DNA from 3 places in the Bacillus sp. DX3.1 genome. Region 1 is predicted to be linked to each of the others. Evidence: predicted binding sites of a transcription regulator. Region 1 holds the regulator's gene; each other region holds the start of a gene.
What was found. The regulator CtsR, encoded in region 1, represses protease genes until heat stress. The targets are predictions, from matches to a motif close to ATGGTCAATAAAGGTCAAACA.
Positions count from the first base shown of each region.

Region 1 (10,444 bases):
CTTAGTGATCCGGTGGTTCCGCATGGAAGGGCCATCGCTCAACGGATAAAAGCTACCCCGGGGATAACAGGCTTATCTCCCCCAAGAGTCCACATCGACGGGGAGGTTTGGCACCTCGATGTCGGCTCATCGCATCCTGGGGCTGTAGTCGGTCCCAAGGGTTGGGCTGTTCGCCCATTAAAGCGGTACGCGAGCTGGGTTCAGAACGTCGTGAGACAGTTCGGTCCCTATCCGTCGTGGGCGCAGGAAATTTGAGAGGAGCTGTCCTTAGTACGAGAGGACCGGGATGGACGCACCGCTGGTGTACCAGTTGTTCTGCCAAGGGCATAGCTGGGTAGCTATGTGCGGAAGGGATAAGTGCTGAAAGCATCTAAGCATGAAGCCCCCCTCAAGATGAGATTTCCCATAGCGTAAGCTAGTAAGATCCCTGAAAGATGATCAGGTTGATAGGTTCGAGGTGGAAGCATGGTGACATGTGGAGCTGACGAATACTAATAGATCGAGGACTTAACCATATAATATGAAGCAATGTTATCTAGTTTTGAAGGAATATACCTTCATCAGTTTGGTGATGATGGCAGAGAGGTCACACCCGTTCCCATACCGAACACGGAAGTTAAGCTCTCTAGCGCCGATGGTAGTTGGGACCTTGTCCCTGTGAGAGTAGGACGTCGCCAAGCAACCTTTAGACGAGTCATAATGACTCGTCTTTTTTGTATATAAAAAGTTTTGACTTCTCAGTTGGGAGGAAGAAACTTTCATTAAATAAAATACGAATTTGGTGATTAAGGAACAAAAAATTTGGCTACTATAGTGAAGAGGCAAAAGAGTTGCAAATTTCTTTAATACGTATATAATTAAAGTCAAAGATAGTCAAAGTCAATAAAGGTGGCGGATAAATGAGAAATATATCTGATATCATTGAGCAATATCTAAAGCAAGTTATTGACTTAAGCAATAATAATGTGATTGAAATTAAGAGAAATGAGATTGCCGATAGGTTTGATTGTGTGCCGTCTCAAATTAATTATGTAATCAATACCCGCTTTACGCTAGAAAGAGGATTTTTAGTTGAAAGCAAACGAGGTGGAGGAGGTTACATTCGCATTATCAAAGTCAAATTGCATGACGATATAGACATTATTGATCAAATGCTTCATATGATTGAGCGTAGTATTGCGCAAGGAAATGCAGAAAGTATTGTCATACGTTTAGTTGAAGAGGATATTGTGACAAAAAGCGAAGCAAAGCTTATGCTAAGCGTGTTAGATCGATCCGTATTATTAATGGATTTACCCTTTCGAGATGAACTTAGGGCTCGGATATTATGCGCAATGTTAAGAACGTTGAAATATAAATAAATACAGCTTTTGTTAAGAAGTGTTTTCACTGGTTATTCATTTCATAATGAGACTTTTTCACAGGTAATGTGTATTTTTCTCATAGAATAGTTTGAATGGAGAAAATAAAATCTAGTAATGTATGAAAAGTCTCATGGAATAACTCGTTCCTATTGTAAAGGTGGGGGGATTCGATGATTTGTCAAAATTGTAATACAAGACCAGCAGCTTTACATGTTACAAAAGTAATAAATGAACAAAAGACGGAAGTTCATCTTTGTGAGCAATGTGCTGAACAAAATGGCTATACGTCTTTCTTTCAATCACCACAATCTAGTTATTCTTTTCATGACTTATTAGCTGGATTACTACACGGGGAACAATCGATGTTTGAAAAACAGGAAGATAGTTTTTCGGATATAAAGGTATTGCGATGTCCAACGTGTAATATGACATATCAACAATTTGCTAAAATGGGTCGCTTTGGTTGTTCTTCCTGTTATGAAACATTTAAGGATCAACTACAGCCTATGTTAAAACGTCTTCATGGTGGTCATACACATCATTGTGGAAAAATTCCACAGCGTACAGGAGGAAATATTCATCTAAAGAAAGAATTAGATGAACTAAAACTAAAATTAAAGCGATGTGTACAACAAGAAGAGTTTGAAGAAGCGGCTCAGGTCCGTGATCAAATTCGAGGCATTGAAAATCAGCTTAGTGAGCATAGAGAGGGGGAATAATTCTATGTCACTGGATCGAATTATGAATGAAGCAATTAGCCCATGGATGAGGGGAGATGGTCCTGATTCCGATATTGTTTTAAGTAGTCGTGTTCGTTTGGCTCGTAATTTAAAAGATTATCATTTCCCTACTATGCAAACTGATAAAGAAGCAAAGCAGATCATCAAGATGTTTCAATCGAAGTTTGCTAATGAAACATCGAAATCCTTCGGGACGTTCGAACTATTAAAAATGAATGAACTTCAGCCGCTTCAAAGAAGAGTTTTAGTAGAAAAACATTTAATTAGTCCCAATCTTGCTGGAACAGAATTGGGTGCTTGTCTATTATCAGAAGGCGAACAGATAAGTGTGATGCTTAATGAAGAAGATCATGTGCGAATTCAGTGTTTGTTCCCGGGGCTACAATTATCAGAAGCACTCCAAAGTGCAAATCAAATGGATGATTGGATTGAAGAAGCGGTTGAATATGCTTTTGATGAATCAATTGGTTACATTACAAGTTGTCCTACAAACGTTGGTACGGGATTACGAGCTTCTGTAATGATCCATTTACCAGCGCTTGTTTTGACGAAACGAATAAACCGTATCATACAAGCAATTCAACAAATAGGTTTAGTTGTAAGAGGAATTTATGGTGAAGGTAGCGAAGCCTTAGGTAATATATTTCAAGTTTCCAATCAAATGACATTAGGAAAGTCAGAAGAAGATATTATAGAAGACTTAAAGAGTGTTGTTTATCAGCTTATACAGCAAGAAAGAGCAGCGCGAGAGATGGTTACGAAAAATTCAAGTATTGAACTTGAAGATCGAGTATATCGTTCTTATGGTGTATTAGCCAATAGTCGTTTAATTCAATCTGCTGAGGCAGCTACTTGTCTATCGGATATACGACTTGGCATTGATCTTGGTTATATAAAAAATGTATCAAGGCATATTTTAACGGAGCTAATGGTACTTACTCAGCCAGGAATCTTGCAGCAATATGCCGGTGGTCCCCTACAGCCTGGGGAAAGAGATTATCGTAGAGCGACTTTAATCCGTGAAAGATTAAGAATTGAACAAAATTGAGCGCAAGTAGGAGGCGATTTCTATGATGTTTGGAAGATTTACAGAACGAGCACAGAAGGTATTAGCTTTATCTCAAGAAGAGGCAATTCGCATTGGTCATAATAATATTGGAACAGAACATATTTTACTTGGGCTTGTACGCGAAGGTGAAGGAATTGCGGCTAAAGCATTAGTTGCTCTTGGGTTAAGTCCAGAAAAGGTGCAAAAAGAGGTAGAAGCATTAATCGGTCGTGGAACAGAAATGTCTCAAACGGTACATTACACACCTCGTGCAAAAAAAGTAATTGAGTTATCAATGGATGAGGCACGTAAACTTGGTCATTCTTATGTCGGAACGGAGCATATTCTACTTGGATTGATTCGTGAAGGTGAAGGAGTAGCGGCACGCGTTTTAAATAACTTAGGTGTAAGTTTAAATAAGGCAAGACAACAAGTACTGCAGCTTCTTGGAAGCAATGAGGCAACATCGGGTCATCAAGGCGGTGCTTCAGCAAGTGCGAATACACCAACACTTGATAGTTTAGCACGTGATTTAACAGTTGTTGCACGTGAAGGACGGTTAGATCCTGTTATTGGCCGCAGTAAAGAAATTCAACGTGTAATTGAAGTGCTAAGCCGTAGAACGAAAAATAACCCAGTGCTAATCGGGGAACCCGGCGTAGGTAAAACAGCAATTGCAGAAGGATTAGCACAACAAATTGTAAACAATGAAATTCCTGAAACTTTACGTGATAAGCGTGTTATGACATTAGATATGGGAACCGTTGTTGCTGGTACGAAATATCGTGGTGAATTTGAAGATCGCTTAAAGAAAGTAATGGATGAAATTCGCCAAGCGGGTAATATTATCTTATTTATCGATGAACTTCATACATTAATCGGTGCGGGTGGTGCAGAAGGTGCGATTGATGCATCTAATATTTTAAAACCATCTTTAGCGCGCGGGGAACTGCAATGTATTGGGGCGACAACGCTAGATGAATACCGTAAATATATTGAAAAAGATGCAGCATTAGAGCGACGGTTCCAACCGATTCATGTTGATGAACCAAGCTTAGAAGAATCTGTTCAAATTTTAAGAGGATTACGTGATCGTTACGAAGCGCATCACCGTGTTTCTATTACAGATGATGCAATTGAAGCGTCTGTAAAGCTTGCTGACCGTTATATTACAGATCGTTTCTTACCAGATAAGGCAATTGATTTAATCGATGAAGCTGCTTCCAAAGTACGCTTACGTTCTTATACAACACCACCAAATTTAAAAGAACTTGAAGTCAAACTTGAAGAAATTCGCAAAGAAAAGGATGCAGCTGTACAAAGTCAAGAATTTGAGAAGGCAGCTTCCTTACGTGATATGGAACAACGTTTACGTGAAAAATTAGAAGAAACAAAACGCCAATGGAAAGAGCAGCAAGGAAAAGAAAACTCGGAAGTGACAGTAGAAGATATTGCAAATGTCGTTTCTACATGGACGCGTATCCCTGTTTCTAAACTTGCACAAACAGAAACAAATAAATTGTTGAATCTAGAATCCATTTTACATGATCGTGTAATTGGTCAAGATGAAGCGGTTGTTGCGGTAGCAAAAGCAGTGCGCCGTGCGCGAGCTGGTCTGAAGGATCCAAAACGTCCGATTGGCTCATTTATTTTCTTAGGACCGACTGGTGTAGGTAAAACTGAGCTTGCACGTGCGTTAGCAGAATCTATGTTTGGTGATGAGGATGCAATGATCCGTATTGACATGTCTGAGTACATGGAGAAACATTCTACTTCTCGTTTAGTGGGATCTCCTCCAGGATATGTTGGATACGAAGAAGGTGGTCAACTGACAGAAAAAGTTCGTCGTAAACCATATTCTGTTGTTCTATTAGATGAAGTAGAGAAGGCACATCCAGATGTATTTAACATTTTACTGCAAGTGTTAGAGGATGGTCGTTTAACAGATTCTAAAGGACGTACAGTTGATTTCCGTAATACGATTGTAATTATGACATCTAACGTTGGCGCTGAGGCGTTAAAACGTAATAAACATCTTGGTTTTAATGTGCAAGATGAGAGCCGTGATTACTCAGATATGAAAGGAAAAGTAATGGATGAACTGAAAAAGGCATTTCGTCCAGAGTTCTTAAACCGTATCGATGAAATTATTGTCTTCCATATGCTTGAGAAAAAACATATTCAAGAAATTGTAATCCTTCTGGTTAATCAATTAGTGAAACGCTTAAAAGAAAACGAAATTGATTTAGAGTTAACAAGCGCGGCAATTGAAGCCATTGCTGATAAAGGATTTGACCGAGAGTACGGTGCTCGTCCACTCCGCCGAGCAATTCAAAAACATGTGGAGGATCGATTATCAGAAGAGCTTCTAAAAGGAGCGATTGAGAAAGGTCAAAAAGTTGTTTTTGATACTGAAGGAGAATCATTTGTCATTCGCAGTGCAGAAAAGGTAAAATAAGTATAGACAAACGAAGAGGGCTAAATGATAGCCCTCTTTCTTGTACGAGAAAAATATATGTATATATACATATGAAAGTGAAGTGAAGCGTAAAACACAATGGCTAAAAAGAAAACGAAATTTATATGTCAAGAATGTGGGTATCAATCGGCGAAATATATGGGGAAGTGTCCCGGATGCGGGCAATGGAATAAGCTTGTTGAGGAGATAGAACCAGTTGTATCATCACGTCGTATTAACTATGCAAATGCGATTCAATCAGAAGTAACGAAGCCACGTCGTCTTACAGAAGTAGAAACGAAATCAGAAGCACGTATTGAAACGAAATTTCAAGAGTTTAATCGTGTACTTGGTGGAGGAATTGTAGATGGTTCCCTTGTACTTATTGGAGGAGACCCTGGGATTGGAAAATCAACATTATTACTACAAATATCATCGCAACTAGCAGACTCCTCCTATGATGTGTTGTATATATCTGGTGAAGAATCAGCAAAGCAAATTAAAATACGCGCAGATCGTCTGCACGTAAATGGAAATAATTTATTTGTTGTTTCGGAAACAGATTTACAGCGAATTGCAACATATATAGATGAAATGAACCCTTCATTTGTTGTCATTGATTCCATTCAAACGATTCATTTACCGGAAGTGACTTCGGCGCCAGGAAGCGTCGCGCAAGTACGTGAATGTACAGCAGAGTTGATGAAACTTGCAAAAACGAAAGGAATTCCTATTTTTATCGTGGGGCATGTAACGAAAGAAGGGGCGATTGCTGGACCTCGTATGTTAGAGCATATGGTGGATGCGGTTCTTTATTTTGAAGGAGATCGTCATCATACATATCGTATTTTACGAGCAGTAAAAAATCGTTTTGGTTCCACAAATGAAATGGGAATTTTTGAAATGAAGGAATTGGGTCTTTCGGAAGTGTTAAATCCTTCTGAAATATTTCTAGAGGAAAGACCTGTTGGGGTCGCCGGCTCTACAGTTGTTGCTTCTATGGAAGGAACAAGACCTGTGTTAGTAGAAATACAAGCATTAATCTCTCCTACTAGTTTTGGAAATCCGCGAAGAATGGCTACAGGAATCGATCATAATCGTGTATCACTTATTATGGCGGTATTAGAAAAAAGAGCGGGACTATTATTGCAAAATCAAGACGCCTATCTAAAGGTTGCTGGTGGAATAAAGTTAGATGAACCAGCCGTTGACTTAGCGGTTGCCTTAAGTATTGCATCTAGCTTTCGAGATAAACCAACTGCGCCGGGAGATGCTGTGATAGGAGAAGTTGGTTTAACAGGTGAAGTACGGAGGGTATCACGAATTGAACAACGGGTACAAGAAGCGGCTAAATTAGGATTTCAACGAGTTATTATCCCGCGCAAGAATTTGGGTGGCTGGACAATTCCAGATGGGATTGAAGTGGTCGGTGTGTCCAATATAGGAGAGGCGCTTCGTTTGATATTAGGAGGCTAGGCTATGGAAGAAAACAAGCAACGAGTCAAAAGTATGATTAATATTTTACAGCTTGTTGCACCAGGGACACCGTTACGAGAAGGAATAGATAATGTACTTCGTGCGCAAACAGGTGGTTTAATTGTCCTTGGGTACAACGAGCAAATTAAAAGTATTGTCGATGGAGGATTTCACATTAATTGTGCATTCTCCCCTGCGAGCTTATATGAACTAGCAAAAATGGATGGAGCTCTTATTTTAAATGAGACGGGAAGTAAAATTTTAATCGCAAATGCACAGTTGGTTCCGGATGCATCTATTGATTCTATTGAAACAGGGATGCGTCATCGTACTGCAGAGCGAGTGGCAAAGCAAACGGCCAGTCTTGTTGTCGCTATTTCACAAAGGCGTAATGTCATTACGTTATATCAAGGAAGCTTACGTTATACATTAAAAGACATAGGTGTTATTTTGACAAAAGCAAATCAGGCGATTCAAACGTTAGAAAAATATAAAGCAGTATGGAATGATGGTATCACAAATTTGGGTATTCTAGAATTTGAAGAAGTCGTTACACTGTCTGAAGTTGTCCATGTTTTACACAGTGTTGAGATGGTGCTTCGTATTAAGAATGAAATCCTTAGCTATATTCATGAACTGGGGACAGAAGGTAGACTCATTCGGTTACAGCTTACCGAGCTCTTAGCAGATTTGGAAGCAGAGGCAGCGTTATTAATTAAAGATTATTACCAAGAAAAAACGCAAGACCACTATCAAATCCTAAAAAAATTACAAGAACTTGCGAATGCACAGCTATTAGAAGATAGTGATTTAGTCAAACTGCTTGGCTATTCTGGACAAACGAGTTTAGAGGAAAGTGTTACGCCAAGAGGGTACCGGATTGCGAGTAAAATTTCTAGAGTCCCACCTCTGATTATTGAAAATTTAATTAATCGATTTAAAAATCTGCAAGGGATTTGCCGTGCGACCATCAGTGATTTAGATGATGTAGAAGGAATTGGAGAAGTTCGAGCGAAAAAAATACGGGAAGGCTTAAAACGAATCCAAGAGCACCTATATATGAGTAGACACAATTAAGAATATTACATTGATTCCACAATATAACGACACTCAAACATTTTTGGTATATGATATGATATATTGGTAAATAAAGCAATTTATGAAAAGACACGTCCGCTTTTGCATTCGGCGTTTTGAGTAGCAAAACAATGGTTAATAATGAGTAGGAGGTGGTTGGATGTTAAGACGGATCGTACAGCTCTTCTTTTTAGTAATTGGTGGAGCGTTAGGGATTTTTCTGATCCCAAAAGTTATTAATGTATTGGACATTGGTGCAATCCCTTTGCTTGAAGGTTCTTATGTTCGTGCAATTATTGGTGCAATTATTTTATTTTTAACAACATTTTGGCTTGTAGATTATATCGTTCAACTTATTAAACATATTGAGGAAGCCCTTGTAAAGGCTCCTGTAACAGATGTTTTATTTGGCACGCTAGGATTAATTTCAGGTCTTATTGTTGCATATTTAATTTTGATACCAATTCGTGAATTTACAATTCCAGTCATTAGCACCGTATTGCAAATCTTCTTTACACTTTTACTTGGCTATTTAGGATTCCAAGTAGGATTTAAAAAGAGAAATGAATTGCTAGGGTTATTTACATTACCACAGCGCGGAGGTAAGAAGAAGAATAATAATAGCGAAAATGAAGATACAGAAGCAGAAAAGTCTTCTTCACATTGGAAGATACTTGATACAAGTGTAATTATTGACGGACGTATTGCTGATATTTGCCAAACAAAGTTTTTAGAAGGAACAATTGTGATTCCTCAGTTTGTGCTAGAGGAGTTGCAACATATTGCTGATTCTTCCGATGCGTTAAAACGTAATCGTGGCCGAAGAGGATTAGATATACTAAATCGCATTCAAAAGGAAATGCCGATTCCAGTAGAGATTTATGAAGGTGATTTCGAAGACATTCAAGAAGTAGATAGTAAGCTTGTAAAATTAGCGAAAATAACGGGCGGTACTGTTGTAACGAATGATTTTAATTTAAATAAAGTTTCTGAACTACAAGGAGTAACCGTTTTAAATATCAATGATCTAGCCAATGCAATTAAGCCGGTTGTCCTTCCTGGTGAGGAATTAAGCGTGTATGTCGTAAAAGACGGAAAAGAGCAAAATCAAGGTGTTGCCTATTTAGATGACGGCACAATGATTGTCGTAGAAGATGGTAGAGAGTACGTTGGTTCACAACTTGCTGTACTTGTTACGAGTGTACTGCAAACATCGGCTGGTCGCATGATTTTTGCGAAACGTAAATTATTAGAAAAAGCATTGTAAGTAGAGGGTTATTAGCATGTATACATTAATTATTCCAGCAGCAGGCCAAGGAAAACGAATGGGTGCTGGTAAAAATAAATTGTTTTTACTTATTAATGAAGTACCTATTATTGTGCATACATTACGTGCTTTTGAGAAAGATGAAGCATGTAAAAATATTATTATGGCGATTAATGAAGAAGAACGTTCTTATTTTTCCGAATTAATTCAGACATATCGTATTCAAAAGAGTGTTCAGTTTATTCATGGTGGAGCTGAAAGACAAGATAGCGTGTATAATGCGCTTCAACACGTAGAACATGTCGATTATGTCCTAGTACATGATGGGGCACGTCCATTTGTGACGAGCAAAATGATTCATCATGTATTGGAAGCAGCGAAGCAAAAGGGTGCCTCGATTTGTGCGGTACCTGTTAAAGACACGGTGAAAAAAGTAGAACAGAATACGGTGGTTGAAACAGTTGAACGTTCTCAGTTAAGAGCGGTACAAACACCCCAAGGATTTTATGTTCCGCTTTTATTGGAAGCACATAAGAGTGCGAAACAAGGATGCTTCTTTGGCACGGATGACGCGAGTCTAATAGAGCGGTTAGGTGAAAAAGTAGGTGTAGTAGAGGGGAGTTACTACAATATTAAGGTAACAACTCCTGAAGATTTATTGATTGCCGAAAGTTTTCTACGTGTTCAGTAGAAATGGTTGCGGTGGTATAATATGCTAAGAAAAGCTCGGTAGTTGCCGGGCTTTTCTTAATAGAGTCATCGATATAATATAAGTTCATAAAGTTCAGTAGTTTAGCTCAAGGAGGATGTAAAAATGTTTCGAATTGGACAAGGTTTTGATGTACACGAATTTGCAGAAGAAAGACCATTAATTCTAGGTGGAATTACAATTCCATATGAAAAAGGATTGTTAGGTCACTCAGATGCGGATGTACTTTTACATACAATTGCTGATGCATGTCTAGGAGCAATTGCTGCAGGTGACATCGGAAAGCATTTTCCGGATACAGATCC
Region 1 covers NZ_CP128153.1:93,107-103,550, forward strand. Annotated here, with positions in the region: rRNA gene QRE67_RS00500 (23S ribosomal RNA) at 1-515, shown strand, start outside; rRNA gene rrf (5S ribosomal RNA) at 565-680, shown strand; gene QRE67_RS00510 (CtsR family transcriptional regulator) at 900-1,361, shown strand; gene mcsA (protein-arginine kinase activator protein McsA) at 1,535-2,083, shown strand; gene mcsB (protein-arginine kinase McsB) at 2,088-3,152, shown strand; gene clpC (ATP-dependent protease ATP-binding subunit ClpC) at 3,175-5,610, shown strand; gene radA (DNA repair protein RadA) at 5,710-7,086, shown strand; gene disA (DNA integrity scanning diadenylate cyclase DisA) at 7,090-8,163, shown strand; gene QRE67_RS00540 (PIN/TRAM domain-containing protein) at 8,324-9,430, shown strand; gene ispD (2-C-methyl-D-erythritol 4-phosphate cytidylyltransferase) at 9,447-10,121, shown strand; gene ispF (2-C-methyl-D-erythritol 2,4-cyclodiphosphate synthase) at 10,245-10,444, shown strand, end outside.

Region 2 (10,444 bases), 540 kb from region 1:
CAATAGTCATAAGAGTATTACGGCGGAATTACAACCGTTTGAGCAATGCGTTCGTATTGCAGATGCTCTATATAACTATACGAAAAAAGACGATGAACTGATTGAAGAGTGTTTGCATTTTTGGTTTTGTACATTTATACGTTTATATACATCCGGAACGATGTTTACGAACGTATTTGGCTGGTCATCGGCAATCGAATATATTGTACGCGGAGAACAGCGAGACAAGATGACACAAGCAGAACTTGGAAATATATATAATGTATCTGTAGCAACTGTGAGAAAATATGTGCAAGCAGTAAAACGTACCCATGCATAGGCAAATCATTGGGAAAAACCAGATGTGAACAGTATAATGAAGGTAAGTCATGTGTAGGAATGAATAGGAGTGAAGACTGTGTCAGAAGAAAAAATTTATGATGTCATTATTATTGGTGCTGGGCCAGCTGGAATGACAGCTGCTGTTTACACATCTCGTGCAAACTTAAGTACGTTGATGCTGGAACGCGGTATTCCAGGCGGTCAAATGGCGAATACAGAAGAAGTAGAAAACTATCCAGGATACGAACATATTTTAGGACCTGATTTATCTAACAAAATGTTTGATCACGCGAAAAAATTTGGTGCTGAATATGCATATGGTGATGTGAAAGAAATCATCGATGGCAAAGAATATAAAACAATAGTAGCTGGTAAAAAAGAGTATAAAACACGTGCGATTATCGTTGCAAGTGGTGCAGAGTATAAAAAAATTGGTGTGCCAGGTGAAAAAGAACTTGGTGGCCGCGGCGTATCATACTGTGCAGTATGTGACGGTGCTTTCTTTAAAGGGAAAGAACTTGTTGTTGTTGGTGGGGGAGATTCTGCGGTTGAAGAAGGTGTATATTTAACACGCTTTGCATCAAAAGTAACAATTGTTCACCGTCGTGATGCATTACGCGCACAGAAAATTTTACAAGATCGCGCATTCCAAAATGAGAAAGTAGACTTTATTTGGAATCATACTGTAAAAGAAATTAATGAAGAGAATGGTAAAGTTGGCAGTGTAACACTTGTAGATGTAAACAGCGGTGAAGAGCAAGAGTTTAAAACAGATGGTGCCTTCATTTATATCGGTATGTTACCACTTTCTAAACCATTTACTACGCTTGGGATTACGAACGAGAACGGTTATGTTGAAACAAATGAACGCATGGAAACGAAGGTTCCTGGTATTTTTGCAGCAGGAGATGTTCGTGAAAAAATGCTTCGTCAAATTGTAACAGCAACTGGTGATGGTAGCATCGCAGCGCAAAGTGCACAGCATTATGTAGAAGAGCTGTTAGAGGAATTAAAAGCTACAGAAAAATAAAGGGATAGGGTGTAACTCCCTTTAGAAAAGAAAGCTACCTTCTTTGGAGGTAGCTTTCTTGTGTTTGAAATGTCAAATATTTTCCAGCGTTTTCTTTGTCTAGGTGATAAGACATTGTTATACTAGAATTTACAGAAAAAGTGATTAATAGAAATGAGGAGTTTATTCAATATGGAATGGCGTAATGTATATCGTGGATTTTGTATGGGAATTAGTGATTTAATTCCTGGTGTCAGCGGAGGAACAATTGCTGTTGTGTTAGGTATTTATGAGCAATTGCTTGCTGCAATTAGCGGATTCTTTAGCCGTGAATGGAAAAAGCATTTGGGCTTTTTGATACCACTTGGTGCCGGTGTTGCTGCGGCATTTTTGACATTAAGTCATGTGATTAAATATTTGCTGGAAAATCACTATGAGCCAACACAGTTTTTCTTCCTTGGTTTAATTTTAAGCATTTTACCGATGCTTATGAAAGAAGCTGATGCGAAAGAAACATTTAAAGGAGGACATATTGTTGTATTAATTATTGCAGCGATACTAGTAGCAGTTACAGCCTTCTTTAAGCCAGATAAAACAGCAGATCCAATTACAACGTTAACAATTTTAAGTGCGATTGGATTATTCTTTGCGGGATGGATGGCTAGTATGGCTATGTTACTTCCGGGAATTAGCGGATCATTTATTTTATTAATCATTGGTGTATATCCAACAGCAATTAACGCTTTAACAACATTGAACCTACCACTTATTGCAGTAATTGGTGCAGGGGTTATGGTTGGGTTTGTTGTAAGTAGTAAAGGAATTAGTTATTTATTAGAACATTATAAGAGTGTAACCTTCGCTGCGATTATTGGACTAGTGATCGGATCGATTGCGGTGGTGTTCCCGGGAATACCAACAGGTGGCATGTCGATTGTAACTTCTATTATTACATTTATATTAGGGTTTGCAATTGTATCATATTTTAGTAAGAAATAAGTGATTGAGGGATAGCCCTCAATCGCTTTTTTTGTCTGGTGGATCAACCGAGTTCCTTCATTGTGACAAACTGTTTTTGATAGTATAATGAAGTAAGTATAGGACGGAGAGATTCGTCATAAGTAGCTGAGGTGAAGAAGCTTGCAAAGAGTAACAAACTGTGTGTTAATCAAAGATAACGAAGTTCTCCTATTGCAAAAACCTCGTCGAAACTGGTGGGTTGCTCCAGGTGGAAAAATGGAGCGCGGCGAAACGGTAAGAGAATCGGTAGTTCGTGAATATCGTGAAGAAACAGGGATTTATTTGAAAAACCCCGCATTAAAAGGGGTGTTCACTTTTGTTATTCAAGAAGGTGATAAAGTTGTTTCGGAATGGATGATGTTTTCCTTCTTAGCAACAGATTTTGCAGGGGAAAACAAATTGGAAAGCGAAGAAGGCATTATTGGCTGGCATACGTTTGATAAAATTGACGAGCTGCCAATGGCACCGGGAGATCATCATATTATTGATTATTTAATTAAAGGAAATGGCATCATTTACGGCACATTTGTATATACACCAGACTTTGAATTACTTTCATATCGATTGGATCCAAGCTAAATCGCCAAGGAGGGATACAATGACAGCACATAATGATATTAAAATGGTAATTATTACAGGAATGTCCGGTGCAGGTAAATCGGTAGCCCTGCAAAGTTTTGAAGATTTAGGCTATTTTTGTGTAGATAACTTACCACCTATGTTATTACCAAAGTTTGTTGAGTTGATGGCAGACTCAAAAGGAAAAATGAATAAAGTGGCACTTGGGATTGATTTACGAGGTCGTGAATTCTTTGATCATTTATGGGGAGCACTAGATGACTTGTCAGAGCGTACGTGGATTATTCCTCATATTTTATTTTTAGATGCAAAAGATAGTACACTTGTAACACGTTATAAAGAAACGAGACGTTCGCATCCGCTTGCAACGACAGGTCTTCCGTTAACAGGAATCGAGGCGGAGCGTAAGTTATTAACGGATATGAAGGCGAGAGCAAATATTGTACTCGATACAACAGATTTAAAACCGAAAGAATTACGTGAAAGGATTGTTCATCTCTTTTCAACAGAAAGTGAACAAGCATTTCGTGTAAATGTGATGTCATTTGGATTTAAGTACGGCATTCCAATTGATGCAGATTTAGTATTTGATGTTCGTTTTTTACCAAATCCATATTATATTCCACAAATGAAACCATTAACAGGACTCGATGAGGAAGTTTCGTCATATGTGCTCAAATTTAATGAAACACATAAATTTTTAGAGAAGTTGACGGATCTTATTACTTTCATGCTTCCGCATTATAAAAGGGAAGGAAAGAGTCAGCTTGTAATTGCAATTGGATGTACAGGAGGGCAGCATCGATCTGTTACGCTTGCAGAATACCTTGGGAAACATTTGAAACCAGAATATATCGTTCACGTATCCCATCGTGATGTGGAGAAGAGAAAGGGCCATTAAAGGATGAAAAAAGAGAGAAAACCTAGAATTGTCATCATGGGAGGAGGAACTGGACTATCCGTTTTATTACGAGGGTTGAAAAAGTACCCTGTTGATATTACGGCAGTGGTAACGGTTGCTGATGATGGAGGCAGTTCAGGTAGATTGCGTGATGAGTTAGCAATTCCACCTCCAGGCGACATTCGTAACGTACTTGTTGCGCTATCAGATGTCGAACCGCTTGTGGAGGCTTTATTTCAACATCGTTTTACATCTGGAGAAGGATTAACGGGGCATGCGCTAGGTAATTTATTATTAGCTGGTATGACGGCGATCACAGGAGACTTTTTCCACGCTATTACAGAAACAAGTAAAGTGTTGAATGTGCGAGGGCGTGTACTACCAGCAGCGAATCAAAGTGTTGTGCTCCATGCAGAACTTGAAGATGGACAAATTGTAACGGGTGAATCGAAAATCCCGTATTTTGGAAAGAAAATCAATCGTGTATTTTTAACACCAGGTGATGTCGAACCGTTGTATGAGACGTTAACTGAAATTCAGCGAGCGGATTTACTTGTCTTTGGTCCTGGTAGTTTGTATACAAGTATTTTGCCAAATTTAATCGTAAAAAAAATTGGGGATGCTGTCCTTGCTGCAAAAGCAAAAAAGGTGTATGTGTGTAACGTTATGACGCAAGCAGGTGAAACGATGGGCTATACGGCATTTGATCATGTGCAAGCATTGCATGACCATCTTGGAAAATCATTTATTGATACGGCGATTGTAAATAATCATAAAATTCCTGCTGAATTGCGTGAACTTTATGCAGAGGAAATGTCTGAGCCTGTCGTGGTTGATGAGGATTGCTTTGTGGCAAATCATATTAAGTTAATTCAAGATGAATTAGCGAAATATGATGATAAAGTTGTGCGTCATGATACATTAAAATTAGCCTCTATCTTATATTCGTTGTTATAGCATGCGTTATCTCTCTCGAGATAACGCTACTCATTCATATAGGACATGATTTCTTAGGCTACAACATGTTCCCAAGTACAGTATAAGGAGGTGTTACTGTGTCATTTGCATCAGAAACAAAGAAAGAGCTGACAAAGCTTGAAATGAAGGAATGCTGTGAGAAAGCAGAACTATCAGCGTTGCTTCGAATGAACGGATCACTTTCCTTTTCAAATCGTCGCCTTTCCATTGATATTCAAACAGAAAATGCAGCAATTGCGAGACGGATTTATACATTGTTGAAAAAAGGATATGACGTTACGGTAGAATTGCTTGTTCGTAAAAAGATGCGACTTAAGAAAAACAATGTATATATCGTTCGGTTGGTTGAAAAATCTCGTGAAATATTAGCGGATTTGCATATCGTACGAGAGGATTTTTCATTTATTCGCAATATATCGCAGAGATTGATTGAAAAAAAATGCTGTAAGCGATCTTATTTACGAGGTGCATTTTTAGCAGGTGGTTCGGTAAATAACCCAGAAACATCATCTTATCATTTAGAGGTCTTTTCGTTATATAAGGAACATAATGATTCTATATGTGAACTGATGAACGGATTTGATTTAAATAGTAAGACGCTAGAAAGGCGTAAAGGGTACATTACGTATTTAAAAGAAGCAGAGAAAATTACAGAGTTTTTAAATATTATTGGTGCACATAATGCGCTTTTAAGATTTGAAGATATCCGTATTGTTCGCGATATGCGTAATTCCGTAAATCGTTTAGTGAATTGTGAAACAGCCAATTTAAATAAAACAATTGGAGCCGCATTAAGGCAAATTGAAAATATTCGTTATATTGACGAAACGGTTGGAATGGATGTATTACCAGATAAACTGCGAGAAATTGCACAACTGCGTATTAGTTATCAAGATGTAACATTGAAAGAATTAGGTGAAATGGTATCTGGGGGAAAAATTAGTAAATCAGGTATCAATCATCGTTTGCGTAAAATCGACGAAATTGCGGAGAAATTACGCGCGGGGGAACCGGTAGCAAAAAAATAACGGTAAAGGGGAAATGGAGCTGTGGTTCAAAAACAGGTAGAGGTTTCATTAAAAAACGGCTTACAAGCACGTCCGGCTGCGTTGTTTGTACAAGAGGCAAATCGCTTTCATGCTGATATTTTCATTGAGAAAGATGGCAAAACAGTGAATGCGAAGAGCATAATGGGGATTATGAGCTTAGCGATTGGATCTGGCAGCAACGTAACTATTATTACAGAAGGTTCAGATGCAGAAGCTGCTTTAGAGGCACTTGCAGCTTATGTACAAAATGAATAAAGCGAGAAAGAAATAACCAGATGACACACATTTGTGTCATCTGGTTATTTTTACTTTGTGGTGAATACCGATTCATAACGAAAAAACGGCCATCCTTCATGGAGAATCCATGGAAGGATGGCTGCTTTTATTTCGAAGATTTTGTAAAGATTTTATCGATAAGACCGTATTCTAGTGCTCTTTCAGCTGTCATGAAGTTGTCGCGATCTGTGTCGCGTTCAAGTACTTCTAGTGGTTGACCTGTGCGCTCAGCAAGAATTCGGTTTAGTTTTTCGCGTAAGAATAGAATGCGTTTTGCAGCGATTTCAATTTCAGTTGCTTGTCCTTGTGCGCCGCCAAGTGGTTGGTGAATCATAACTTCACTGTTTGGAAGAGCGAAGCGTTTTCCTTTTTCACCTGCTGCAAGTAGGAATGCACCCATAGATGCTGCCATACCGATACAAATTGTTGATACTTGTGGTTTAATAAATTGCATTGTATCGTAAATTGCCATACCCGCTGTGATAGAACCGCCAGGGCTGTTGATGTATATGTGAATATCTTTTTCTGGATCCTGAGATTCCAAGAATAAAAGCTGGGAAACGATTGAGTTTGCTACGTTGTCATCAATTGCACTACCAAGCATAATGATGCGGTCTTTTAATAGGCGTGAGTAAATATCGTAAGCGCGTTCTCCACGATTTGTTTGTTCAATTACTGTAGGAATTAAATTCATCTGTTATTTCCTCCTTTAAAAGCTTTCTTAGTCTTATCATACAATTATGGTCAATAAAGGTCAAACGAAACCACTTTAAATCAAAAAAATATGTAGTTGTACCATGATTTATTCGCTATGTTTTTGGAATTCCCTGCTTATGTATCTTCAACATCATAACCGAATTATATAAATTTAAACGTATTTTATCTAGGAAAGAAAATAGCAAATGAAAGAACGCCTTTATAGAGGATGTTCAAAAAGTCCGGTAAAGATCGCCGCCCGATTTCTTCGTTGCGTCGCCACTCCGGTACTCATGTAGTTCAATCTACACTCCGTATCCTCGTGGCTTCTGTGCCTCGAACTGCTCGGCTCTCTTTATCCTCCTTTTGGAACATCATTTATAAGTAGAAGCGTTCTCTCATTTGCTATTCTTTTAACAGGTAGGTTACCTTGTTTAAAATGTCTTCAATTTGTTTAGCATTTTTGCTATACATTTTTTGAGCGGATTGTGATTGAGTTTCTAAGGAAAATAATTCAAGATCAGCCTGACATTTTTTTAAGGATGCTAATAATAATGGTTTTCCTTGCGGAGTAGGCATTTGAATTTGATCATTATATATATCGACGGTTAGTTGTCCATAAGAATCAACTTGTCCGATAAATACGTTATCTAGCGCTACGCCAATTTTTTCGAGTTCGGTGTGTAGCCAACCGCGGTTATGGCCGCTAGCTGAAAGTGGTTCATCTAATATTTTTCCATCCATAATAACCGTTTGTGTTTCTTTAGCAGGTGCTATTTGTAAACCAATATCTTTTGGAGTAAGAGGTTGTTTGTCTCTTTTTAACAAGACATTTAGTTCGCCGCCAGATTCTAATACAGCAAACTCAACGTCAGCTATGTTAAACGCATTTTTCTTTCTAAGAAGCTCTAGTAGTTCATCGATTGTATAATTCTCTTTTTTTAAATTATCCTCAAGAACTTTCCCATCTTTTATAAAAATAGTCGCTTTTCCTTCAATGAAATTTCTAAGCTTCTTGTTTTTTAAGGCGATCATACCTGCGAAAAATGGAACAAGAGAAAAAACAAGCATGCTAGAAATGCCGTGCCAAAAATTTCGCTCAAGCCCTGTTGTTACTTCAGCAGCGATGTTCCCAATCGTCAAGCCCGCGACATATTCAAAAAATGAAAGCTGTGAGATTTGCCTTTTTCCAAGCAATTTTGTCATTGAAAATAAAATAGCTAAGAGAGCGAAGGAGCGTATAATGACAAGCAGCCAGTCTGGTACATGAGGCATGTTAATTCCCTCCCGTTTACCTAAAATCCTTTATATTGTGGTTCTTCCCGTTCTAATGTGGAAATTCGCTTTTTAAGATCAGTGATTACACTGTCCATTTCTATCATACATTCATGGAAAACTCGTTTTGCTTCTTCGTCAGCAGTATTTTGTGAAAGTGTACTTAAACTTGCTTGGGCGCCTTTTAAACTTGCGAGGCATGTTTTTACACTAGCAACAACAGTCATCCAAACACCTCTTATCCTTTTGGTTTAAATAATAATGCTCCGATGAATCCGAAGATAACCGCAGCCGATACACCGGCACTTGTAACTTTAAACATACCTGTTATGACACCGACGAGCCCGTGTTTTTCTCCTTCTGCCATCGCTCCATGAACAAGGGCATTGCCGAAGCTTGTAATAGGAACTGTTGCTCCAGCACCTGCAAAATCAATTAAAGGCTCATATAGATTGAATCCATCGAATATTGCACCAATAACAACGAGTGTAGCCATTGTATGAGCAGGAGTAAGTTTAAAAACATCAAACATAATTTGACCGATTACACAAATCAACCCACCGATTACAAAAGCCCAAAAAAAGATCATTTATTGTACACCTCCAAATTCAATCGATACGGCATGAGCAATGCATGGAATCGTTTCTTGCTGTTGGAATGTCAGTGGAGATAGCAGTGCTCCAGTAGCCACTACAAGTATTTTTTTGAACTCTCCTTTTTTCATTCTGTTCAACAAATGTCCGTATACGACGGTTGCTGAGCAGCCTGGGCCACTCGCTCCTGCTATTACAGGCTGATCTTCTCTATAAATAAGTAATCCACAATCTTGAAACTGGTCATCGGTTACAGAGATTCCGTGCTTATGCAGCAAATCGTAACTAATCTCACGTCCAACATGACCAAGGTCACCTGTTACAATTAGGTCATAGTAGGATGCGTCAATTTGTCTTTCTCGTAAATGTGCTTCTATTGTATCGACAGCAGCAGGAGCCATCGCACCTCCCATGTTAAATGGATCTGTTAAGCCCATATCAATGACTCGTCCGATAGTTGCTGATGTAACACGTGGGCCTTCTCCTTGATCGCTCAAAAGGGCAGCGCCAGCTCCTGTGACAGTCCATTGAGCGGTAGGAGGTTTTTGTCCGCCGTATTCAGTAGGATAACGGAATTGTTTTTCAACAGCAGTATTATGACTCGATGCGCCTGTTAATAAATATTTTGCCCCTTTTGCATTTACAATACTTGCACCGAGGGCGAGACCTTCCATGGAAGTAGAGCAAGCACCAAATAATCCAATATAGGGAGTGCCCAGTGTTCGGCAAGCAAAGCTAGAGGGGGTGATTTGGTTGATAAGGTCACCTGCTAAAATGAATTGAATATCTTCTTTACGAAGCTTTGCTTTTTCAGTTGCGCGACTACAAGCTTCTTCAAATAAAACTTTATGTGCTTTCTCATAGGAATCTTGTCCGAGCCACAAGTCTTCATGAAGGGTGTCAAAATCCTCGGGAATTTTCCCTTTTGCTTCAAATGGTCCACCAATAACTCCTGTTGAGATAATGACTGGTTTATTTTCAAATATCCATGTTCGATGTCCTTGCAGCATTTAAAAACCTCCCCATTGAACAAGAATGGTCTTAATAATGGCGATAACAAATGCGGCAAACACGCCAAATAAAATAACAGATCCTGCCAATTTGAACATATTGCCACCTACTCCAAGAACAAAACCTTCTGTTTTATGTTCAATACAAGCTGATATAACTGAATTACCAAATCCAGTAACGGGTACAGCTGTACCAGCACCGCCAAATTGTGCGAGGCGATCGTAAACACCGAAGCCTGTTAACAACATAGAAATAAAAATCATTGTAGCTACGGTAGGATTTCCTGCTGAGCGCTCGGTGAAATCAAAATAAGTGATATAAAAAGTGGAAATAAGTTGCCCGATTAAACAAATCAAACCGCCAACAAAAAAAGCTTTTATACAATTTTTTAAAACAGGACGTTTCGGTTCACGCTGTTGTTCAAATTTTTTATATTTTAGTTGTACAGGTGTTAAATCTTTGTCTTTACTTGGCATGTGAATTCATCCTTTAGCTTTGTGAAAAGTAGTATTACGTATCGGATTTCATTTCTGACTTTACTATTTTTAATTGTTTTTTAAGACCTTCTTTTGTGATTTCTTTGTTCTTAATTTTGGTTTCTAATTTTCCGAGTAACATCAGAATTTTTTGATCCGTACAAACAGTGATTTTTAAATTAGGGTACATTTCTTTTAGTTGTTGTTTCATTTTTTTTCGTATGCTTTTTAGTTGGAATCGCTCATGATGTTCTGGTTTA
Region 2 covers NZ_CP128153.1:4,734,363-4,744,806, reverse strand. Annotated here, with positions in the region: gene QRE67_RS23970 (tetratricopeptide repeat protein) at 1-319, shown strand, start outside; gene trxB (thioredoxin-disulfide reductase) at 398-1,351, shown strand; gene QRE67_RS23960 (DUF368 domain-containing protein) at 1,523-2,329, shown strand; gene QRE67_RS23955 (NUDIX hydrolase) at 2,471-2,929, shown strand; gene rapZ (RNase adapter RapZ) at 2,949-3,830, shown strand; gene mgfK (gluconeogenesis morphogenetic factor MgfK) at 3,834-4,787, shown strand; gene whiA (DNA-binding protein WhiA) at 4,886-5,836, shown strand; gene QRE67_RS23935 (HPr family phosphocarrier protein) at 5,858-6,112, shown strand; gene clpP (ATP-dependent Clp endopeptidase proteolytic subunit ClpP) at 6,240-6,827, opposite strand; gene QRE67_RS23925 (DUF421 domain-containing protein) at 7,235-8,104, opposite strand; gene QRE67_RS23920 (DUF1657 domain-containing protein) at 8,125-8,331, opposite strand; gene spoVAE (stage V sporulation protein AE) at 8,343-8,693, opposite strand; gene spoVAD (stage V sporulation protein AD) at 8,694-9,707, opposite strand; gene spoVAC (stage V sporulation protein AC) at 9,708-10,184, opposite strand; gene QRE67_RS23900 (YhcN/YlaJ family sporulation lipoprotein) at 10,219-10,444, opposite strand, start outside.
Region 2: a site for CtsR is predicted at 6,874-6,894, ahead of clpP (ATP-dependent Clp endopeptidase proteolytic subunit ClpP). Genes of this name have one in related genera too.

Region 3 (10,444 bases), 1.1 Mb from region 1:
ATGGAAGTTATTTCATACATAGTGAAGAAATTTCTCCTGCTTTTTTAAATGACATGAAACAAAGTGTCCAAGTAATGAAAAAAGATTTTTTTATTATGAATGAAGGAGAAACAGATTTGTCTGCGGTACAAAATGATTACTATAAACGGATAACAGATGTGTTTTCAAAACCGAGTATGTCTATTCAACCGCTGTATGATGTGAGTTTAATAGATGAGGATAAAGTAAGAAGTACGTTTATAGACAATCAGGAAACAAAGCGATTTGTTCGTGTTGCGAAAGAAAATTTGTACTATCCGCCAGCGCGTTTGAAACTTGCGCTCACGTATTTATATACATCGCCGGGGATGCCAATTGTATACTATGGAACGGAAATCGCATTGGATGGCGGGGGAGTGCCTGATAATCGCCGTTTAATGAATTTTAAAACCGATGAAAAGTTTTTACAGTATGTAACGAAGTTAGGTGAGTTGCGTCAAAGAATGCCATCTTTACGCCGTGGTACATTTGAACTGTTATATGATAAAGACGGGATGAGTGTACTGAAAAGAACGTATAAAGATGAGACGGCACTTATTGCGATTAACAATACGAAAGAGACACAAAAAGTTTCTTTTTCCGCTAATGAAGTTGGTGATAATCGTGAATTACGAGGATTGTTGGAAGATGAAATTATAAGAGAGGAAGATGGGAAGTATTATATAGTGTTGAAGCGTGAAACGGCAAATGTGTATAAGGCGCAGGAACAAACGGGGATTAATTGGCTGTTTGTATCTATAATGGTCGGTATAAATGTTTTGTTTATTACTTTTTTAATGACTGTAAAGAAAAAGAAAAAATCCTCAAAATAGAGGATTTTTTTCTTTTAGAGGATGTTCAAAAAGTCCGGTACTCATGTAGTTCAATCTACACTCCGTATCCTCCTTTTTGAACACGCAATTTTAGCGATAGTTAATGAACTGTACGTCAATTGGTAAATCAGCACTGCGAACGGCTGCGATTACTGCTTGTAAGTCATCGCGGCTTTTTGCTGTTACGCGTACTTGGTCGTCTTGCACTTGTGTTTTCACTTTTAATTTTAGGTCTTTAATGATTGTGTTGATTTTCTTAGCGTTATCTTTATCGATACCTTGCTGCAGTGTTGCGCGTTGACGTACTGTGTTACCAGTAGCATTCTCTACTTTTCCGTAGTCTAAATTTTTGATCGGTACTTCACGTTTAACTAGTTTTGAAATAAGAACGTCTTTTACTTGGTCTAATTTAAACTCGTCATCAGAAGTTAAAATGAGTACTTCCTTCTCTAATTTAATATCACTTTTACTTCCTTTAAAGTCATATCGGTTTTGAATTTCTTTTAATGCGATGTTAATAGCATTTGTTACTTCTGGTAATTCTACTTTTGAAACGATGTCAAAAGAACTGTCTTTTGCCATGGTTAGCACCTCCAAATTAAATTCCATCTTCTACCCCGCTATTCGCGGGCAGTAATATCCCACATTAAAGTGTAGCAGAAAACACAGTAGTTAGGTAGGGGATAAGCTGTCCGTAAAAGCCCTCACTTTATTATAGTGAATTTTGGAGAGTTGGACAAATAAAGGAAAAATCGTGTTATAATGAACCTTTCTTTGGAATGATAAAAATATACTTTATATATAGAAGGGAATTAAAAATATGTATTTGCAACCAGGAGCAATTGAACAGGTAACTGTTTTGCGAGAAACAGAAATCGGATATATGGTCGGATATGATGATGAGGATGGTTATGAAGAAGTATTCTTACATAAAAATGAAGTAGCGGGGAAAATTGAAGAAGGTGATACAATTGATGTGTTTTTATATCACGATCATCAAGAACGCCTGACTGCTACGATGAAAACACCGCTTATTACAACGAATGATTGGAACTGGGTAAAAGTTGTAGAAATCATACCTCATTTAGGTGTGTTTGTTGATATCGGTGTTTCGAAAGATATATTAATTCCAGCTGATGAGTTTCCGATCTATACACCTGTTTGGCCAGTAGAAGATGACGAACTATATTGTACATTAAAATTAACAAACCGCGGGCGATTAATTGCGCTACCGGCAAGAGATTCAGATATGCAAGAGATTATCGTAGATGCAACGCCATCTATGCGTAACAAAAATGTGAACGGACGTGTATACCGCTCACTTCAAGTTGGTTCATTTGTACTAACAGATGAACATTTCCGTGCCTTTTTACATCACACAGAAAGAAAAGAGCAAGTGCGTATCGGTGAACGCGTGACAGGTCGTATTATCGATGTGAAAGATGATGGTACAATTAATATTTCCCTACTTCCACGAAAAGAAGAGGGGATGGAAGATGATGCACAAGTAGTTTATGCCTATATGGAAGAACGTGGCGGAGCAATGCCGTTTTGGGATAAGAGCCATCCAGAAGATATTCAGGAACGTTTCAGTATGAGTAAAGCAGCATTTAAACGTGCTCTTGGTAAACTGATGAAAGAAGAAAAGATTTATCAAGAAGAAGGCTGGACGTACTTTAAGAAGTAATAAAAAAAATCCGAACAAATTTAATTTGTTCGGATTTTTTATTACTGTTGTTGGGATAAGCGAGAGAACGTATCTTTTAAATCCTTATCTGTCACTTTAATATCGGCTTTCTTTAATTCGTCTAGTAATATTTCTTGACCTGCTGTGTTATCTGCTAAGCGTCGTTCTTCTAAATCTTTACGAATGGAATCTTTTACTTCGTCGTATGGTTTTAATTCTTTTTTATCGGTAAGTTTAATAATATGGTAGCCGTTTGCTGATTTGACCGGTTTGCTAATTTCACCCACATTTAATTTATAGGCAGCTTCTTCGAATTCAGATACCATTTTACCTGGACCGAAATATCCAAGATCACCACCATTTTCTTTTGAACCTGGATCTTGAGAATGTTGTTTTGCTAACTCTTCAAATGAAGCACCTTCATCAAGTTGTTTTTTAATATCATTTGCTGTTTTTTCATCATCTACTAAAATGTGGCTCGCTTTAATCTCAGGTTTATAGTTTGCTTTTACATCTTTATCCGTAATGCTTTTCTTAATGGCTTCGTTTATAGCTAATTTGAATCTGATTTGATTTTTTAAGTCGTCTTCATCTTTTAAATTATTGCTGTCCAATACCATTTGGAATTGATCACCAGCTTGATCTTTTAACTTTTTCACTTCTTTATCGACTTCATCATCAGATACTTTATATTTTTTTGTGATGATATCTTGTGCCATCATCTCATATAGCATATTTTTTCCGTAGCGATCTTTTAATTGCTTGTCAAAATCGCCTTTTGTAATGGTTGAGACCTTTGATGTTGCGATAGCCTCTGAGCTATCTTTTGGACCACAGGCAGACAGCATTAACGTTCCGAGTGCAGCTGTTGCAATCAATAATTGTTTTCTTTTCATATGAACACCCCATCTAAAAATCGTTATTGCTATTGTAAAATAGCGAAGTGAACATGAAGTGAATTTGAGATGTTTTTGGGAAGGAAAGCGTATTTGTTTCATGAAATGAAAAAAGTACATCAACTATAATGTTGATGTACAGAGTGCTTATAGTGCTTGTTCAAAAAGGAGGATAAAGAGAGCCGAGCAGTTCGAGGCGCGGAAGCCAGGAGGATACGGAGTGTAGATGGAACTACATGAGTACCGGACTGGCGACGTAACGAAGAAATAGGGCAGCTATCTTTACCGGACTTTTTGAACATCTTCTTATAGGTGATCTGTTTTTTTAGAGTAGGCACGCTTTCCTTGCTGAATATTTTTTTGTTCTTGTTCATTTTTTTGTGTGCGTTTTGCATTATTATCGCGTGCTTTTTTATCGTTGTCACTTGTATACGGCATATGTATCAGCTCCATTTCTAAACAGTTGTACGTTTATCATTTCCGTTTTCGTTAAGACTATGTATACAATGGGAGTGAACTCATTATATATAAAGGTGGGCTGGGATATGGATTTAAAATTAAATTATGCAGAATTAACGAAAAAGCTGATTGTTGTCATCGTTGCAGGTTTGTTGAATGCGATTGGAATGAACCTATTTTTAACACCGGCAAAAGTATATGCGAGTGGTTTTGCTGGATTAGCACAATTACTTTCACAAGTATTAGGGGATTTTGCATCGATTCATGTATCAACAGGGGTACTTTTTATTTTATTTAATATTCCGGTTGTTATTTTAGCGTGGAAAAAGGTAGGGAAAGCTTTTACGTTATTTAGTTTTTTATGCGTCATATTTATGACACTATTTTTAGAAATCATACCAGTAAAAGCGGTGTCGAATGATATTATATTAAATGCTATCTTTGGAGGTCTCATTTCTGCGATAGGAGTCGGGATTGCCTTGAAATGGGGAGCATCAACAGGTGGATTAGATATTGTTGCGATGATTTTATCGAAAATAAAAGATAAGCCAGTGGGGACATATTTCTTTTTCTTTAATGCTATCATCATTATTGCGGCTGGTTATGTATACGGATGGGAAAAAGCGCTGTATACGTTGGTGACATTATATGTATCGACACGGATTATTGATGCGATTCATACGCGTCACGTGAAAATTACAGCATTTATCGTTACGAAAAATGGTAAGGACGTAAGAAAAGCGATTCAGGAACGTTTAGTGCGAGGGATAACAACTATACCAGCTACTGGTGCCTTCACAAATGAAAATAAAGAGATGCTCATGATTGTAATTACGAGTTATGAGTTGTACGAGCTAGAGAGAGTTATTAAGCAGGTAGATCCCGGCGCATTTACAAATGTGGTTCAAACGGTAGGGGTATTTGGATTATTTCGGAAAGAGTAAAGAAGAGGACCGATTTTTCGGCCCTCTTCTTTTTCTTTAATGTGTGCTAGAAATGCTATGCAGTTGTTCTTGCAATTCACGCAACTGCACTTTTTCGGCAGTTGAAGAGTTGGCGTAAGCGGATTGCAAAGCGTTTTTTGCTCTATAAACGAGGTCTTGCTGTTCAGTGCCGTTTGAACATGAAACGGCTTCGGAAACAGCGTCTCGTGCTTGCCTAAATAATAAGTTCCCCATTTAAAACCCTCCGAGAGAAGAGTTGTTTCGTTCTTTTTCTGCTTCAGCTAATGTACCACGGTACGGGAATCTTGCAGCATGCTTCATAACAGCATCGGCCCCTTGTTGGGTGAAACGTTTTGATTTGTTCTTTTTACCCATTCGTAATTCCCCCTTTTTTTAGCAGAAAACAACTGACACATCGCTGTGTCTGGTTATAGTATAAGCGTTTTGTGCCAAACTATAACCAGGGAATTTTTAGATTACAATCCGAGAATTTCTTCTAGATAAAGGGCAATTCCATCTTCTTCATTTGTTAATGTCGTGTGGTTTGCTAATGATTTTAATTCTGGAATGGCATTGCCCATGGCGATTCCATGACCTGCAAACTCAATCATTTCAAAATCATTATCTTCATCACCGAAGGCAATGATGCGTTCTTGTGGAATGTTGTAATAGCTTGAAACTCTTTGGAGGCCTATCGCTTTATTTAGGCCACTTTTCACAATTTCAATAATCGGCCAAGGAGCACCCCATTTACGATGATCAATGACTTCAGCATGCATATCGGTTAAATGTTGGCGAATGGCCAATGATTGTTCATCGTGCGCATCAATTAATAAACATGTTGGATGATCTTGTAAGATGTTTAATAAATCTCCTGTGAAAATCTTTGGAGAACCAAATTCAAAAATATGTTTTTTATCTTCATCAATTTCACGAACATATACATCATCAATGACTTCAGCATAAATATTTTTGACACCAAAATCAAAGCAAGCACGAACAATTTCCTGTGCAGTAGAAAGTTCAAGAGGAGAGTGATGAGTTCCCCAGTTTACATCAAGCGGGTGATGAACATAAGCGCCGTTAAAGTTAACGATCGGCGTGTTCAAATTAAGTTCTTTATAATAGGCATGACTAGCACGAAATGGACGTCCTGTTGAGATCACAACAATATGTCCTTGTTCTTTTGCTTTTTCAATTGTTTTCTTTGTGCGTGCTGAAATAATTTTATTGTCCGTAAGTAAAGTACCGTCTAAATCTAATGCGATTAAATGTTGTTTTTTCATATTTTCACCTTTTATGAAAAATTTTTACCCCGTGTTCTATTGGCTAGCCATACTCCTTTGTGAAGTGCGTGGAAGTAAGAAGCCTAGGTAGGGGGCTTGAAAAACATCCATGAATGAATGTTTCGCTATGTATTCATCTTACGTCGCGAAACCTGTTAGTGTCCACTATTTCTCATTAGAAAACAGAAAAGTCAATATTTTTTTCGAAAGTTCAAACAATGTTTCTTTCATTTTGTACAATTTGTGAAAGGGGTTACATTACGGATGCAGCAAGACTTATAATGAAAACGTAATCTTCTCGTATATTGTTTGACTCTCCTTTGAGACTGGCCTTGGATAGGTCGGTTTCTTTTTTTTCTACAAATGATGCGCTTTTTCCTGCTTCAAGGTGTAAATTCATACATATGAAGTGGAATGAAAAATATGACTGGTTTCCTAAACATAACAGAAAAGCTTTAAAAAAAACGGGCATACTAATGGTGTAAAGATGTCATGGAAGGAGAATAAAAATGGGACAAAATCGCAGGTTTCGTTCTGGGCAGAAAGCACCAAATGATGGCATATATGTGGAAATTGGTGAAACAGGGAGCATGGTTAAGGATCCTCAAATGGTGAAATTAACTGCAGGTGAAAGGTTTCCTGAAAATTCGAATCATAATCGGCAGTGGACATATAAAAGAAAACCGTAAAGAAAACCGCAGCAAGAAAGCTGCGGTTTTTTTGTATGTTCTGCTTACTTTTTCAAAAAATAAGGTAGAAATATACAATCATATTAATTGTATAAACGAGATGATTGGCGTATAATCAAATCAAAGGTCAAAGAAAGTCAAACTATTGGAGGGACTGTGAGGATGGACCTAAATCAAATGACGACGAAAACACAAGAAGCGATTATGAGTGCCCAATCTTTAGCGGTATCTCATCATCATCAAGAAGTTGATACTGTTCATCTATTGCTCGCATTACTAAGGCAGCAAGATGGATTAGCGGTACGTATTTTTCAAAAAATGAATGTAAATATAGAACAGTTAACAAAAGAAGTAGAAAGATTGTTACAACAAAAGCCGTCTGTTACAGGAAGCGGTGTGGAGGCTGGGAAAGTATACGTGACAAATGCTTTGCAACAATTGCTTGTTAGAGCAGAAGCGGAGGCAAAGCAGTTACAAGATGAATATATTTCAGTAGAACATTTGTTACTTGCATTGTGCGGGGAAAAAGCTGATGTTAAACAGCTATTTATAACATTTCAAATTACAAAAGATACATTATTACAGTCTTTAATCGAAGTTCGGGGGAATCAAAGAGTGACTAGTCAAAATCCAGAAGTAACATATGAAGCATTAGAAAAATATGGCCGTGATTTAGTGGCGGAAGTAAGACAAGGTAAGCTTGATCCTGTTATTGGCCGGGATAGCGAAATTCGCCGTGTCATCCGTATTCTTTCACGTAAAACAAAAAATAACCCTGTTTTGATTGGAGAACCAGGTGTCGGGAAAACAGCAATTGTCGAAGGATTGGCACAGCGAATTGTACGAAAAGATGTACCGGAAGGTTTAAAAGATAGAACAATTTTTGCGCTTGATATGAGTGCTCTTGTAGCAGGTGCAAAATTCCGTGGTGAGTTTGAAGAGCGTTTGCAAGCCGTTTTAAACGAAATTAAAAAAAGTGAAGGTCGCATTTTATTATTTATCGATGAACTCCATACAATTGTCGGTGCTGGTAAAACAGAGGGGGCAATGGATGCAGGGAACATGTTAAAACCGATGCTTGCACGTGGCGAACTTCATTGTATCGGTGCAACGACATTAGATGAATATCGAAAATATATTGAGAAAGATCCAGCTCTAGAACGTCGTTTCCAACAAGTATTAGCAGAAGAGCCATCAGTGGAAGATACCATTTCTATTTTACGTGGCTTAAAAGAGCGTTTTGAAATTTATCATGGTGTAAATATTCATGACCGTGCGATTGTAGCAGCATCTGTGTTATCTGATCGATATATATCTGATCGATTTTTGCCAGATAAAGCCATTGATCTTGTTGATGAAGCATGCGCAACGATTCGTACAGAAATTGATTCTATGCCAACAGAATTAGATGAAGTAACGCGCCGCATTATGCAGCTAGAAATTGAAGAAGCAGCGCTGGGCAAAGAAACAGACCGGGGCAGCCAAGAGCGCCTGAGAACATTACAGCGTGAATTGTCTGATTTAAAAGAAGTAGCAAGTGGAATGAGAGCACAGTGGCAAAAAGAAAAAGAAGAAATTCATAAAGTTCGTGATTTACGTGAGCATCTGGAACGTTTACGTCGTGAGTTAGAAGAAGCCGAAGGAAATTACGATTTAAATAAAGCAGCAGAGCTTCGTCACGGTAAAATTCCAGCGGTAGAAAAAGAGTTAAGAGAAGCGGAAGAAGCAAGTGCTGATAACGGACAAGATAATCGTCTACTTCGTGAGGAAGTAAGTGAAGAGGAAATTGCGAATATTGTTTCACGGTGGACTGGTATCCCAGTTGCGAAACTTGTGGAAGGAGAACGTGAAAAACTGCTTCGTTTAGAGCAAATTTTATCAGAGCGTGTCATTGGACAAGAAGAAGCGGTTGGTCTTGTAGCAGATGCTGTTCTTCGTGCTCGTGCTGGTATTAAAGATCCGAATCGTCCAATTGGTTCTTTCATTTTCTTAGGACCTACCGGTGTTGGGAAAACGGAGCTTGCGAAAACATTAGCACAATCTTTATTTGATAGCGAAGAACAAATCATTCGTATTGATATGTCTGAGTATATGGAAAAACATGCCGTATCTCGTTTAATCGGAGCACCTCCTGGATATGTCGGCTATGAAGAAGGTGGACAATTAACAGAAGCAGTACGTCGTAAACCATATTCCGTTATTTTGTTAGACGAAATTGAAAAAGCACATCCGGAAGTATTTAACATTTTACTACAAATGTTAGATGACGGTCGTATTACGGACTCACAAGGGCGAACAGTAGATTTTAAAAATACAGTTATTATTATGACGTCCAATATTGGTTCAGGGTATTTATTAGAAGGTTTACAAGAAGATGGTTCAATAAAAGAAGAGTCAAGAGATCTCGTTATGAGCCAGCTTCGTGGACATTTCCGTCCGGAGTTTTTAAACCGTGTAGATGAGATTATTTTATTTAAACCACTTACAACAAATGAAATAAAAGGCATTGTTGATAAAATTGTAAAAGAGTTACAAGGTCGTTTAGTGGACCGCCATATTACAGTGGAATTAACAGAAGCGGCAAAAGAATTTGTTGTTGAATCTGGTTTTGATCCAATGTACGGAGCACGTCCGTTAAAACGTTATGTACAGCGTCAAATTGAAACGAAATTAGCAAGAGAGCTTATTGCAGGAACCATTACTGATAATAGTCATGTTGTTGTTGATGTGAAAAATGCTGAATTAGTTGTTCATGTGCAGTAAAAAAGAGTCCGAATTAGATTCGGACTCTTTTTTGTTAGTGCTGTTCTGCAGGTTCGTTTGGAATTGTTGCTCCGATAGCCATCACAAGCACTGCAAGAACAATTGAGAATTTAGACGCTAGCGCGAAATCGTATACACCGCCAGTCATAGAGCTAATTACGTAGCTCATCATGTGTACAAGCATAAACGACCAAATAAAGGCCCAAATTACACGCATCTTTTCACACCCCTATTCGTTCAATCTGTCTATATTGTAACACAATTGAAAAAAGAATATAGAAAAAATTTGTAGATTTTGCAACGCAAATTTGTATTCATTTCATACATTATAAAAGAGTAGTTTTTTACGTTTAGGAATAAGGCGGGAGAAGAATGAGTATTACGGAACGTTTTTTCTATTTAGAGCAACAGCCATGTGTTATTTATTTACCAGAGAAGCCAAATGGATTTGGTGTCATGCTTCTTGGGGATTACAATTATTTTATTGAGAATGGTACAAGTTTATGGACACAGCATGCAGGACGATCATATTTTTTAAATGAGCTCATAAATAAAGGTTACACGGTTTTTTCATCCAATTTGTATGGGCGACATTGGGGGAACGATCAAGCGGTTCGTTTAGCGAAACGGTTGTATCATGTTGTAATGAAAAAAGAAATTCTAAATGAACAAGTTCATATAATTGCAGATGGAATGGGAGCGCTTGTAGCTCTGCAAATGATGAATCAACATCCAGAATGCGTAAGATCTGTAGTGATGTTCAATCCATGTCTGGATTTACCTGCGCATGTCGAATTTGAAAAAGAGCATAAATTTTTTTATAAAAGGTTAGTGAGAGAATTATTGCTTGCGTATGATGTAAAGGAAGC
Region 3 covers NZ_CP128153.1:1,153,043-1,163,486, forward strand. Annotated here, with positions in the region: gene QRE67_RS05710 (alpha-amylase family glycosyl hydrolase) at 1-851, shown strand, start outside; gene QRE67_RS05715 (YajQ family cyclic di-GMP-binding protein) at 942-1,433, opposite strand; gene QRE67_RS05720 (CvfB family protein) at 1,672-2,538, shown strand; gene prsA (peptidylprolyl isomerase PrsA) at 2,580-3,434, opposite strand; gene QRE67_RS05730 (DUF3941 domain-containing protein) at 3,741-3,872, opposite strand; gene QRE67_RS05735 (YitT family protein) at 3,980-4,837, shown strand; gene QRE67_RS05740 (DUF3813 domain-containing protein) at 4,874-5,071, opposite strand; gene QRE67_RS05745 (competence protein) at 5,072-5,212, opposite strand; gene QRE67_RS05750 (Cof-type HAD-IIB family hydrolase) at 5,314-6,123, opposite strand; gene QRE67_RS05755 (YjzC family protein) at 6,633-6,812, shown strand; gene clpB (ATP-dependent chaperone ClpB) at 6,975-9,575, shown strand; gene QRE67_RS05765 (YjzD family protein) at 9,610-9,792, opposite strand; gene QRE67_RS05770 (alpha/beta fold hydrolase) at 9,948-10,444, shown strand, end outside.
Region 3: a site for CtsR is predicted at 6,936-6,956, ahead of clpB (ATP-dependent chaperone ClpB). Genes of this name have one in related genera too.